Regions from separate parts of the Rheinheimera baltica genome, predicted to be linked through region 1. Evidence: riboswitches for the same ligand, from Rfam matches in the RefSeq annotation. Region 1 holds a riboswitch; the other holds the start of a gene.
The links. A riboswitch is a leader RNA that binds a small molecule or an ion and turns the genes downstream of it on or off. The one in region 1 is predicted to bind cobalamin.
Positions count from the first base shown of each region.

Region 2: linked by a shared signal. The riboswitch ahead of ORJ00_RS01150 (TonB-dependent receptor domain-containing protein) and the one ahead of ORJ00_RS11145 (ABC transporter ATP-binding protein) in region 1 are both predicted to bind cobalamin.

Region 1 is NZ_JAPJDY010000006.1:28,874-34,970, forward strand. It holds gene ORJ00_RS11135 (extracellular catalytic domain type 2 short-chain-length polyhydroxyalkanoate depolymerase) at 1-991, opposite strand, end outside; gene ORJ00_RS11140 (hypothetical protein) at 1,186-1,578, shown strand; cobalamin riboswitch at 1,652-1,832, shown strand; gene ORJ00_RS11145 (ABC transporter ATP-binding protein) at 1,905-2,678, shown strand; gene ORJ00_RS11150 (FecCD family ABC transporter permease) at 2,678-3,670, shown strand; gene cobO (cob(I)yrinic acid a,c-diamide adenosyltransferase) at 3,680-4,285, shown strand; gene ORJ00_RS11160 (cobalamin-binding protein) at 4,282-5,097, shown strand; gene ORJ00_RS11165 (serine/threonine-protein kinase) at 5,099-6,097, opposite strand, start outside.
Region 2 is NZ_JAPJDY010000001.1:230,887-236,983, reverse strand. It holds gene ORJ00_RS01165 (NAD(P)/FAD-dependent oxidoreductase) at 1-152, opposite strand, end outside; gene msrA (peptide-methionine (S)-S-oxide reductase MsrA) at 293-829, shown strand; gene ORJ00_RS01155 (transporter substrate-binding domain-containing protein) at 826-1,620, shown strand; gene ORJ00_RS01150 (TonB-dependent receptor domain-containing protein) at 1,654-3,414, opposite strand; cobalamin riboswitch at 3,452-3,637, opposite strand; gene ORJ00_RS01145 (YajQ family cyclic di-GMP-binding protein) at 3,709-4,191, opposite strand; gene ORJ00_RS01140 (VanZ family protein) at 4,285-4,641, shown strand; gene ORJ00_RS01135 (ketopantoate reductase family protein) at 4,608-5,510, shown strand; gene thiI (tRNA uracil 4-sulfurtransferase ThiI) at 5,498-6,097, opposite strand, start outside.

The DNA.
Region 1 (6,097 bases):
GCTGTAACGCTTGCACCAACTGATATACAGCCTGCAACTGACTACCGTCGCGGGTGGTATACTCAGAGCCAGTGTAACCCCACCAATCCCAACACGCGTTTGGATTAAACGGGTTAATACTACTTGCCGTGGTTTGTGGATAAAGCACTACAATATTATTGGTGTCAGCATAGTTATTCAGACCGGTGCCAGCAACATAGGCCTCACCAACACTGGCCGCATCTTGCTTGCAACCATGAAAACTAACATGTAGCCGGCACGATGCACCTGCAGCACAAGTTTGTGGCACGTATAAGTAGCCTGTTTCAGCCAGGGTGCTTTTTGCCGCTTCGGACATCTGAAACTGGTTAATTTTTAATAGGTTACCAGTTGATGTTTCACTTTTGCCTTTGATAGTGCCCAGTAAATGTTGTAGTAACGCGCCTGCCGCATCGTAATGACAACTGGCCAGATAAGGTGGTTCTGATATGTCACAGGCCCCAAGATCAGTTCTGTCTGTTGGAAAGGTATGACCAAAAGCCATGTCATTAATCAGCACAATATGCTCGGGTTTCACCCACTGCGTATACTGTTTATACAGCGCCTGAGCTAGCTTGGGATGTACGGTAGTGTCCTTCGTACCACTAAATATCCATACATTGTCATCAGCAAGAGCAGACAATGGTGCCAGCTTTTGCGTTTGGCGCTTTTCAGTTAAGTAGTTTTCAATAGCTTCAAGATCTGGCGCGCTGGTGGCTTTGTTAAAGCAATGCTCTAAGGCGAGACCAAGACTATTTTGAGCACAATACACCGGCCCTCCAGCCAGCATAGCAACACCTTCTACTTGTTCAGCGAAAGCTTGGTGATATTGTCCAGCCATGTAGGCGCCGCTTGACAAACCCGATAGCGTAATTTGTTTCGTTAACTGTAGTTCTGGTATTGGTGATGTTGCTAATGCGCCATAGCTTATCGCCGATAACAGCGTAAATATTGATAAATTACGTGCTTGCATGAGGGATCCTGAAATTGCAGTGTTATAAACTATATTTCGCACATACCGTATGAATAGACAATAAGGCTTTAGTACAGCAACAAAGTTATACTACAGTAAAATGGCATACACGCTTTTTAGCAACTTAACATTGCAAAAACAGCACTTTCTGGTTAGATTGAACAGCAGTGCTAGATGAAAAACAGGACGTCATAATGAAAAAATGGGCCAGTGCAATGATTGCTGCCGTAGCGTTTTCCTCGGCCGCTGTAGCAAATACTCAAGATTACAAACTGGTGACCGTTGCCGGTTATCTGAATTTTTACTTGCTGAATTTAAACGCGTGTGAAGATTTCCATCCTGCTGTGCGTTCTGCGGCTTATGATGCAGAGAAAAGTTTATATCCCTATTTGGATAAGCTTTACAGCAAAATGGGCGGCGTTGACGGGGCAAACCAAAAAATGGTTGCTGATATAGTGATGAAACGCCGTAACATGTTAAATACGCAAATTGCTGAAGGCGATTTTACCGTTGAGCATTGTCAGGCTGTTGTTAAGATACTGACCGAAGATGGCTTAGATAAAACCTTGCTTAGCGCGTTAGAGTAACATTACTTCGCACATCCAAAACCGCCAGCTTATTGCTGGCGGTTTCACTTTGTCCAGATAAAATGTTTTCTGGTACACTACGTCTTGCTTTGGTGTAGGCTATGCCTGCTTAAAAGGGAAACAGGTGAAATGCCTGCACTGTCCCCGCAACTGTAATAAGTGCTGCAATCAAATGCCACTGGCCCTAAGGGCTGGGAAGGCGATTGTGGGTTATCACTTTAAGTCAGGAGACCTGCCTAAGCCCTAGTTACGCCTCTGTGCGGGAGTTCACAGCAGCACCAGTGCCTTTGTGTAAGGCTCTCTGCTGCTATTGTCAGGAGTGGGTTTTGCTAAAGCTGTCAGCTGTTTCGCTTACGCTTGGAAACCAAGCGGTGCTACAAAATGTTAATTTTGTTTTGGCTCCAGGCGAGTTTATTGGTGTTATAGGCCCCAATGGCGCAGGAAAAAGCAGCTTATTGCGCGTTGTACAGGGGGCATTAGCCGCAGACAACGGACAAATTCTGCTACAACAACGCCCCTTACTGCACTATAAAACGGCTGAGCTGGCTAAAACTGTCGCCGTTGTTAGTCAAAACCCCGCACCTTTGTTTGCGCTCACGGTTGAGCAAGTTGCGACTATGGGGCTGTTACCTCATAAAAACTGGTTTGAGTTAAATCATAGTCACGATAGACACATCGTTGCGCAAGCTTTGCAAAAGGTAGGTTTAAACGGTAAAGCTAATCAACTGATTGATAGCTTATCTGGTGGTGAACTCCAGCGGCTTTATATTGCCCGTGCACTAGTGCAACGACCTGCATTGTTGTTATTGGATGAACCGACAAATCATTTAGATGTATTGTATCAGCATCAGGTACTTCAGCTTGTTAGCGGCTTGGGTATTCCCGCGTTAGCTTGCCTGCATGATCTTAACCTTGCAGCGTTATATTGCGACAAAATACTGCTATTAAACCAAGGTCAGCAGTGTGCTTTTGGCACACCGGAGCAGGTGTTGCGAAGTGAGTTACTGCAACAAGTGTTTGGCTTAGCCTGCGAGGTAACAATGCACCCGTTGCTTAACAAGCTCCAGGTCACGTTTATGCCTAACCAAGGAGCCCACTGATGTTAAAACGGCATTATCGGTTGGCCATGGGGTTATCTATACTGTTATTACTTGCCAGTATGCTAATAAGTCTGACATTAGGTAGTGTGAATATCTCTTTGACCGATGTATTTAACGTGTTGGTTGGTCATGCTACGCAGTCAGACTTAACCGAAACAATAATTTTTCAAATCCGCTTACCCCGATTGCTCTGTGCGGTGTTAGTCGGCGCCGGTTTAGCCATTTCCGGCGCTATTTTGCAAAACGCCAGTCGTAATCCATTAGCGGATCCCTATCTGTTTGGTTTGATGGCCGGAGCAGGCTTAGGTGCTACCTTGGTGAGCGTTGTCTTGCCGCCACACCTTATTAGTATGGCGCTGGGTGCATTTGTTGGGGCATTGTTTGCGGTGTTACTGGTTTTTGTAGTGTGTGCCGGACAACACTGGCGCAAAGTAGAAATTACTTTACTGGCCGGCGTGGCAGTATCTTTTATGCTAAGTGCGATTAGCAGCTTTGTACTCTACTTTGCTGAACCCTTTGCCGCAAATCGCATTATGTTTTGGTTAATGGGGAGTTTAAGCCGAACCGACTGGTTAAGTGTGTTGCTGCTAGCTCCTATAGTATTACTAGTACTTTTACTGGCGCTGGCACTGCGCCGTCAGCTTGACGCCTTATTACTCAGTGATGAAAGCGCCCGTACACTTGGAGTGAATACCTTACGTTTGCGTTTGGTTTTGTTATTAGCAACAGCACTGTTAACCGCTTGTATAGTTTCACAATGTGGTGGTATCGCCTTTGTCGGGTTAATGGTGCCGCATATCGTTAGACATTTTTTTGGTGTTACATCAGTACGATTGTTATTTGGCTCAGCCATTATTGGCGCATTGTTTATGATCTGGGTGGATAATGTAGCACGTACAGTGCTGCCACAGCAGGAGATTCCACTGGGTGTTATTACGTCGTTAGTGGGCAGTATATTTTTTCTTTTAATCATGCGCCGGCAACGGCTATAGCGAAGTGATATGACAACAGAACAGCTAAAACAACAACGCCACCGTGAACGTCAGCAGCGACTAAAAACTCAGGTTGATAGCGCTATTGCTGCGGCCACAGATGACAAAGGATTGTTACTGGTGATTACCGGTAATGGTAAAGGAAAGTCTACTTCAGGTTTTGGTACGGTTGCGCGCGCGGTTGGACATGGGTTTACTGCAGCGGTGGTGCAGTTTATTAAAGGCAGCTGGGAGTGCGGCGAACGTAACTTACTTGAGGAGCATGGTGTTCAATTTGCCGTAATGGCAACGGGTTTTACCTGGGACACTCAGGACAAAGCTGCTGACATCGATGCAGCAGAGCGCGTTTGGTTGCAGGCAGAGCGATTCTTAGCTGACCCGTCAATTGACATGGTGTTGTTAGATGAACTGACGTACATGCTGAGTTACCACTATTTATCTCTAGAGCGCATAGAAAAGGCCTTGCTAAACCGACCGGTAAAACAGCATGTTGTTATTACGGGACGGGCGTGTCATCGCCGTCTAATTGAACTTGCAGATACGGTTAGCGAGGTGCAAAACGTTAAACATGCGTTTGACCATGGCATTAAGGCGCAGCGTGGAGTGGATTGGTGAGGCAACTATTATTGCTCTGTGTTTTGTTTAATGTTGCTGCACAGGCAGAACCCAACCCGCAACGCATTGTCGCGCTGGCGCCTCATATCACCGAAATGCTATACGCCATCGGCGCAGGAGACAGACTCGTTGCAGTAAGTGATTACAGTGATTTTCCATCCGAAGCACAAACGTTACCTCGTGTAGCGAGTTATGCCAGCGTTAATATAGAAGCGGTACTGGCACTAAAGCCCGATTTAGTCATTGCATGGCGTACAGGGAATCCGCAGTCAGATATAAAGCGCTTACAACAATTTGGCGTTAACGTCGCCTTTTCAGATCCCATTACATTGGAAGATATTGCTAAAGAACTTCGCATGATAGGAAAGCGAGTAGGCATGCAAGACATCGCGAATGAAGAAGCAAATCGTTTTACTCGCCAATTATCAGCGCTGCGCAGTAAGTATCAGCATAAAGCTCCTGTACCCGTATTCTTTGCTATGGGAACCGCTCCAGTTAGCACCGTCGCGAACAATGCCTGGCCGCAGCAAATGCTAACGTTATGTGCAGCGGACAATACTTTTAGAAACGTTAAAGGCGACTATCCACAGGTGGGAATAGAGCAGGTTGTTGCAGCAAGGCCTGAGGTTATCATTCAACCGGTGCGGCCTAATTTTGCTGCGGATTTCAGCTTTTGGCAGCGGTTTGTAACACTACCTGCAGTACAAAAACATCAGTTTTTATCGGTAAATGCAGATTATTTGTATCGCACGACCCCCCGCACTTTGCTGGGCATACAGCAATTATGCGAGGGTGTTGATGCTTTTCGCTAACTTAACTATTTACACTACTCATCAGTTCATTTGCACGACGCATTAAACGTTCTGCTGTTCGCACCTGGTTAGACTGTAATAGTTGTCCGGACAAACTAAGGTACTTATCAGCCAGCTTGCGACGCAGGGCAACATGTAATGAAAAGTCGTTTGGAACTAGCGAACTAAATTGCTGAAGCTTTTCATAGACTGCATCTATTTCAGCCGCTTTTTCGCTGACAGCAAGTTCGTTAGTCATGGTAGAAAAACTATGCTGGTAAAATAACTCTGCTGCCTGATAGGGGAAACTTTCCGCATTACCTAATTCAACGGCTCTGCGATAAGATGCCATAGCATCAACGGCACTGGCTAGCTGCTGGCCTTTTGTTACTAATTCAGCCGTGTCTTGATGCTGCGCAAAAATTAGCTCTCCAGCCATAATAAGCTGCTGCAGTGCGATGGCATCATTGCTCGAGACTGCTTGTTCAAAAGCGGCGATATAGCTTGCAGTTTCTTCAGTGTCGGGTTCTATAACGTAATTTAAATCGACGCGTTTTAGTGCGGCCTTAATGTTATACAGATCTGGCGCATCATTCTGTTTTTGATATTGTTGATTGAGTAACAATTGATTTAATTGGGATCGCAATACATCAATGGCTGTTTGTTTGCTGCGCAGCATACTTGCACTTAATCCGGCTAAATAATGTGAATCAGGATAAAGCGCACTGGCTTGCGCCAGTATTTTCTCAATTTCAGGATAATTCGGATATGCAAAGCTACGATCACTGATCAGTTGATCAATTTGCTGTTCAAAATGCATTAATACTTTATTTTGTTGCTGTCTTAATAGCGCATCGCGTTGCAGCGGGTTTGTCTCAGCTAACGCTATTACATTAAGCAATTGGCTAACGTCGCCCTCGGCTAGCTTTTGATATTGTTGCTGCTCTGCTGTTGTATCAGCCAATCGTTGCTCGTAGCTAGTTAATATGGTTTGGTTTTGTTGATAATAATACCAGCCACC
Region 2 (6,097 bases), on a different contig from region 1:
AAGTCAAGATAGCCGTCAGGCGTTCGTTTACTGCTCATACGGCCCCCGGCGCTGCGGCCTTTGTCAAATACCACAACATCAAGGCCCTGCTTCACTAGCTCACTAGCACAAGCCGCGCCGGCAATGCCCGCGCCTATCACAGCTATAGTCAAAGTACTTCCCTTGCTTTATCAGTAAACGTTATAGTACGACTCGGTATTTATTCACGATCAGCCACTAAGCCAATTGCCCGTATCATTCGTACTAGATGCCAAATTACTGTACTGTAAAACATCATCATCAGGAGAAACACGTGGCCAGTCAAACTGCAACCTTCGGCGCAGGCTGTTTTTGGTGTTTAGAAGCCGCCATGAACCAGCTTAACGGCGTGACACAGGCGCTAAGTGGCTATATGGGCGGCGCAGAAAAAGATGCCAATTATAACAGAGTATGCGCTGGCGATACCGGGCATGCTGAAGTGGTACAGGTGGAATTTGATGACGAGGTTATCGACTTTGAACAACTTTGTCTGATTTTTTTTAGCTTGCACGACCCAACGCAACTTAACCGTCAAGGCAATGATGTCGGTACACAGTACCGTTCGGTAATTTTTTATCACACTGAGCAACAACACAACCTGGCATTACGCTTGATATCTGAGCTTGCAGCGCAGCAGGTATTTAATGGCGACATTGTCACTGAAGTGAGCCCGGTAAGCCGTTTTTTTATCGCTGAAGCCTATCATCAACAGTATTTTATCCAGCACCCGGAACAAGGCTACTGCCAGTTTATTGTGGCGCCAAAAATGGCAAAGTTTCGGCAACGTTATCAGGCGTTTTTAAAACCATGAAAGTGTTTATCGCGATGTTTATTCTGTTGCTAAACATCATCTATCCTGCGATTGCGGAGGATATAGTTGAACTGCAGTTTTGTTATGAAGATAAGCAACTATTACCTTACTACACGGGTGCTGGCTCACAGGTTGCAAACCCGCCTGGTGTAACGATTGAACATTTACAGAACAGTGTAAAGCAGCTACCTCAGGTAAAGCTGACGCTGCAACGCAAACCCTGGCTTCGCTGCTTACAATTATTGCAACAAAATAAGGTTGATGCGCTTGTGGCAACCTATGACGAATCACGCCGCAACTTTGCGGTTTTTCCGCTCGATGCGCAGAGCCAGCCCAACGCCAATCTAGCGCTAAGTCAACATGCGACGTGTCTGGTGCAACAACCAGGCAAAAACGTATTAGAACGCGCCACTGAAGGTATCGTTATCGCCCGACCGCTGGGTTATGTGATGCCTCAGTACCCTGAAGGGGTGACAACGGTACAAGTGCAATCTCAGCAACAAGCTTTTGAGCTGGTAAAGCAAGGACGGGTGGATGCCACAACCACCTTGTGTGAAGTGAATCAGCTGCCGTTACCTGATAATTATGTGTATGGCTTGCAAGTAAACTATCCACCACTTTACAGCACCACCGGTTATCTGGTGTTTAGCAAAGGCTTTTACCAACAGCATACTGAGCTTGCGGCAAGTTTATGGCAAACCTTACAGCATACCCGTGATGCCAACCGTTATTACCAGTATTTGCTACTAAACGACAACGATATTACCCTACCGACAGAGCGTGAAAACTAATCCACGCTATTGTCAGTAAGGGTTTTGCAGCCATTAACCCGGACTGTAACGCAGGCTAATGCCAACGTTTGCGCCAGCGGTAGTATAACCAGCACTTGTTTGATAATTTTTATCAAACAGGTTTTCCAGTTTCGCCCTCAGTGTTAAGGCGGGCGTTAGCTGATAATCCGCGCCAATACCCCATAGCGTAAAACCACCCAGGTTGGCGACACTCGCATACATGCCCTGATACGTCGAACTCTGGTAATCTGCTGTGATAAAGGCCGACCACTTATCTTCGACAATGCTACCGCGCCAATTCAGTGTATTTTTTGGCCGACGTTCCAACTTTAAGCCGCTACTTTGGTTTTCAGTATCAAGCCAGGTGTAGGCCAAATTACTGCTAAACTGCTGCCACTGCTGCTGCACACTAAACTCTACGCCTGAAATTGTTGCCAATAGCACGTTCTCAGCACGTTCTACCCCTTGGATCAAATTAGTGACATCCCGGTCAAACCAGGCAAGCTGTGCACTAAAGTCTTGTTCAACAAAGCGTAGAGCAATCTCATCTGATACTGACTCTTGCGGTTTTAGTGCAGGATTAGCATAACCCGGATAATACAGCTCGTTAAACGATGGCGTTTTAAATGCTGTACCCCGGCTGGCACGCAGTAGCCACTGCTCTGTCAGCTGATACCCTGCTGCCAGTTGCCAGGTGTTTTGGCCGCCGTATTGATTAATCAAATCACGGCGCAGCGCGGCTTCGAGTTTTAGCGCATTGAGCTGATAATGTAGACCGGTAAACAAGGCGCGGTTTATACGGCTGGTTTTTTCGTAAGGCGTGGACGAACGATCGACCTTCTCCTGATACCAGTTCACCCCCGCCAGCAACGTCAAGCTGGTGCTTAGGCTGGTCTCTGCCTGATAATTGAACTCATCGCGCGCAGTGATAAAAGGGCTGCGCGAGTCGGGGCCATAGCTAGCTTCGCTGTCAAGATTTCGGCTAAGTTGTGCCTGGTGCTGCCAACGCCCAAGTTGCTGTTGCCAACCCAGCAAGTAAGCACGGTTTAGTGTATCAGCGACATCTTCGTTGCCGTAGCTGGTATCAAATTCATAATAACCAGAATTGACATCGGCTTGTGCCGTCCATAGACCAAGTTCAGTCTGGTAATCTGCGGCTACTTTAATAAATTTTTGCTTGTAACCATCGCTATCGCTATCAAGTTCGTCACGCACATTAAAGCCATCGGCGCGGCTTACACCAGCACTGGCTCGCAACGTAAGTTGTTCGAAGCGCTGGCTAACGCTGAGATCAGTGCCGGCTTGGCCGTAACTGCCAATATTGACATTAAGCTCGACTGCATTACTACGCCGGGTCGTTATGGCAATAACACCGGCAAGCGCATCAGAGCCATACCATGCTGCACGAGGGCCACGGACTACTTCAATACGCTCAATCAACTCCAACGGTAGCATGGCAAGCGATTTATAGCCCAAGGTGGCAGAACCACTGCGCACACCATCAATCAGCACTAACGTATGGCCAACATTGCCACCGCGAATATACACTCCGCTCGTCTGGCCGCGGCCGCCGTCTCGCGATAGATTAATGCCTGGCAACTGTGCCAACAAGGCGGGTAAATCTGATGCCTGGCGCGCGACGATATCGTCATGCTCAAGTACGGTTACACTCGCCAACACATCTTGCTGTGCAGTGGCAGTGCGGTTGGCATAAATACTAATATGTTCGATATCGTCAGCATAAACTGAACAACAGGATGCGACCAACACGGCCGCCAAAGCAGGTTTAAACATCTAAGCTCCGAAAACATGCCCACCGCATGTTTAATAAAGTTAAAGGATTTTTCTGGCCGGTCTCCGGGCTAACAACCTGCTTTCGCCTACATTCGCCTTCCCATACTATGACAGTGGCATTGAACGCAGATCAGTTGTTTACCGTTGCGGGGGCAGCTCTGGATTTACACCAGATTCCCGTTTACCTGCAGTTAGCTGCAGCACCAGAAAAAGCGGCTCCTTGCTGGAGCCGCGTGCAGTTTAGCGTGAGGAATGGAATTGTCAATAGGTGTCTGGATGGCCGAAGCCATGCAGTTAGTCACGAAAGTTTTTAAACTGGAAAGGTTGGCCTAAATCAGAGGTACGTACCAATTGCATCGCCGCTTGTAAATCGTCACGCTTTTTACCCGTTACCCGCAACTCCTCTCCCTGAATAGCCACCTGTACCTTAATATTGCTGTCTTTAACAAGTTTAATAATTTTCTTCGCTATGTCTTTATCGATGCCTTGCTTAATGCTGACAAAGCGTGTGACGAATTTACCATGACGCTCTTCTTTTTCAATTTTGAAACTATTAACATCCAGCTGCAGCTTGCTGGCTTTAATGGCAAAAATATCGAACAACTGCATCACTTGTTGATCCGCTTCAGCGGTCAGTTCAATCTGTTCTTTTTTTAGCTCAATTTTGGCGTTAACGCCACGAAAATCATAGCGGGTTTCAAGTTCCCGTTTAGCGTTCTCTACCGCGTTATTAGCCTGGTTAATATCAATTTCTGAAACAATATCGAATGAGGGCATTAAAAATCTCCTTAGCATAAGCCATTCTGTCTGCTGGTGATTATAACCAGAAAACTGTTACAATCCGAGTGCCATATAGGTTTGGGGGTGTATGTGTCACAAAGTTTTTATCGCTGGTTGTGCTTATTCTGTTTTTTACTGGCTACAGCGAGCTTCTTGGCTGAACTCAACGGTCACCGTATTATTGCCGGCTTTGCCCATATTGATAAAGTCGCGCATTTTGGCATTTTTGCTATTTTGTCAGCGTTACTATGGAAAGGCTTTAAAGTGTCACCGGTGACCGCGTTAATCGTTTTAGGTGCCTATGGTGGCAGCATAGAGTTGGCACAACATTATTTTACCCGCCGACATGGCGATTGGTTCGACCTACTGGCAGATATTGGCGGTGTTATTAGCTTCTATCTGGTACGCAGCGTATGGCACCGAATACGTCCCCGCAGCCAGCGCTAAGCTGGACCATCGTTGGCCAAGGTGCTATTGGTTTATTGGCAGCCTGCAGGTTGTCATTGGCCGGAAACGCCGTTTCATTGTGGTTAAAAACTCCAAACATTATCAATATTGATTTCACTGAACAGCAGTTTAGTTACCCCCCAGCGATAGCGCCGTTGAATGCCGTGCTGGTGCCGGTTAAAAGCTATGCCATACTCGATGCCATTAAAGGTTTATTACCACATCTTAGCCCTGATGCTCAGCTGGTGCTAAGCCACAATGGTATGGGAACTATAGCGCAGGTAAAACCGTTGTTACTGCCCACACAAGGGCTGTGGTTTCTTACCACCACTCACGGTGCACTTAAACAACACCATAATCTGTTTCACACCGGACAAGGGCAAAGTGTCATCGCGCCACTTAATAGTGCCGCCATAGCATGCTCTGAAGCGGTTACTCAGGTGATGGATATCGCCCTGGGACCAATAACATTAACCGATAATATATCGCCCTATTTATGGCAAAAATTGGCGATTAATGCAGTAATAAATCCACTAACGGCAATATATGATTGCCAAAACGGCCAACTAAGTGCTGCTGAGTATCGCAGTCAAATTGCGGAGATTTTAGCTGAGGTGTGCCAGTTGGCAACGCTAATGGGCATATCGCTGGTGTATGAAGACACGCTGGCAAAGGTGCAGCAGGTGATTATCCAAACAGCAAAAAATTACTCGTCTATGCACCAAGATGTAAAGCATCAAAGGCGCACTGAAATCGCTGCAATAAATGGCTTTGTGGTAGAGCAAGCGGCACGCTATCAGTTAGCCGTGCCGCAAAATGCTGGTTTATTACAACGGGTCACACAATTAGAACAAGCTTACGGGCGATAAACCGCCACATTAGCATAACCTTGCTCTTGCAAAATTACCGCTTGTAGCCGGCTCATAACACCGCGATCGCAATAACAGTAGTACTGCTTAGTCTGATCTAAATGACTAAATTGTGATGCCAAACGAAAAAAGGGCAACTCTACCACCGCATGATTGGCCACGGTTAGCGGTTTAAGTTCTGTCTCTTCCGGGCTGCGAATATCCAGTACGATGGCATCAGCTGGCAGCTCGGACAGTTCTGTTACAACATGTGCTTGTTGGTCAGCCTGATAATCAACGGTACGAATATCAAGCACCTTCGCCTCTTGTACTGCCTGATCCAGCACGGCGAAATTAAACTTTTGCTCGTTTAGCTCTACATCGGCAAGCACTGCATTAACTGTCGGCTTGTTTGAGATAACACCACAATATTCAGGCATGCTCTTGGCGATATCTTCTGCACCAATCTTGCGCGCTATATCGACAATCTCTTGCTTATCCTGGTAGATAAGTGGCCGTAGCACCAACATGTCGGTTACCCGATCAATGACATTTAAGTTGGCAATAGTTTGGCTGGCAACCTGGCCAATACTTTCGCCGGTAACAAG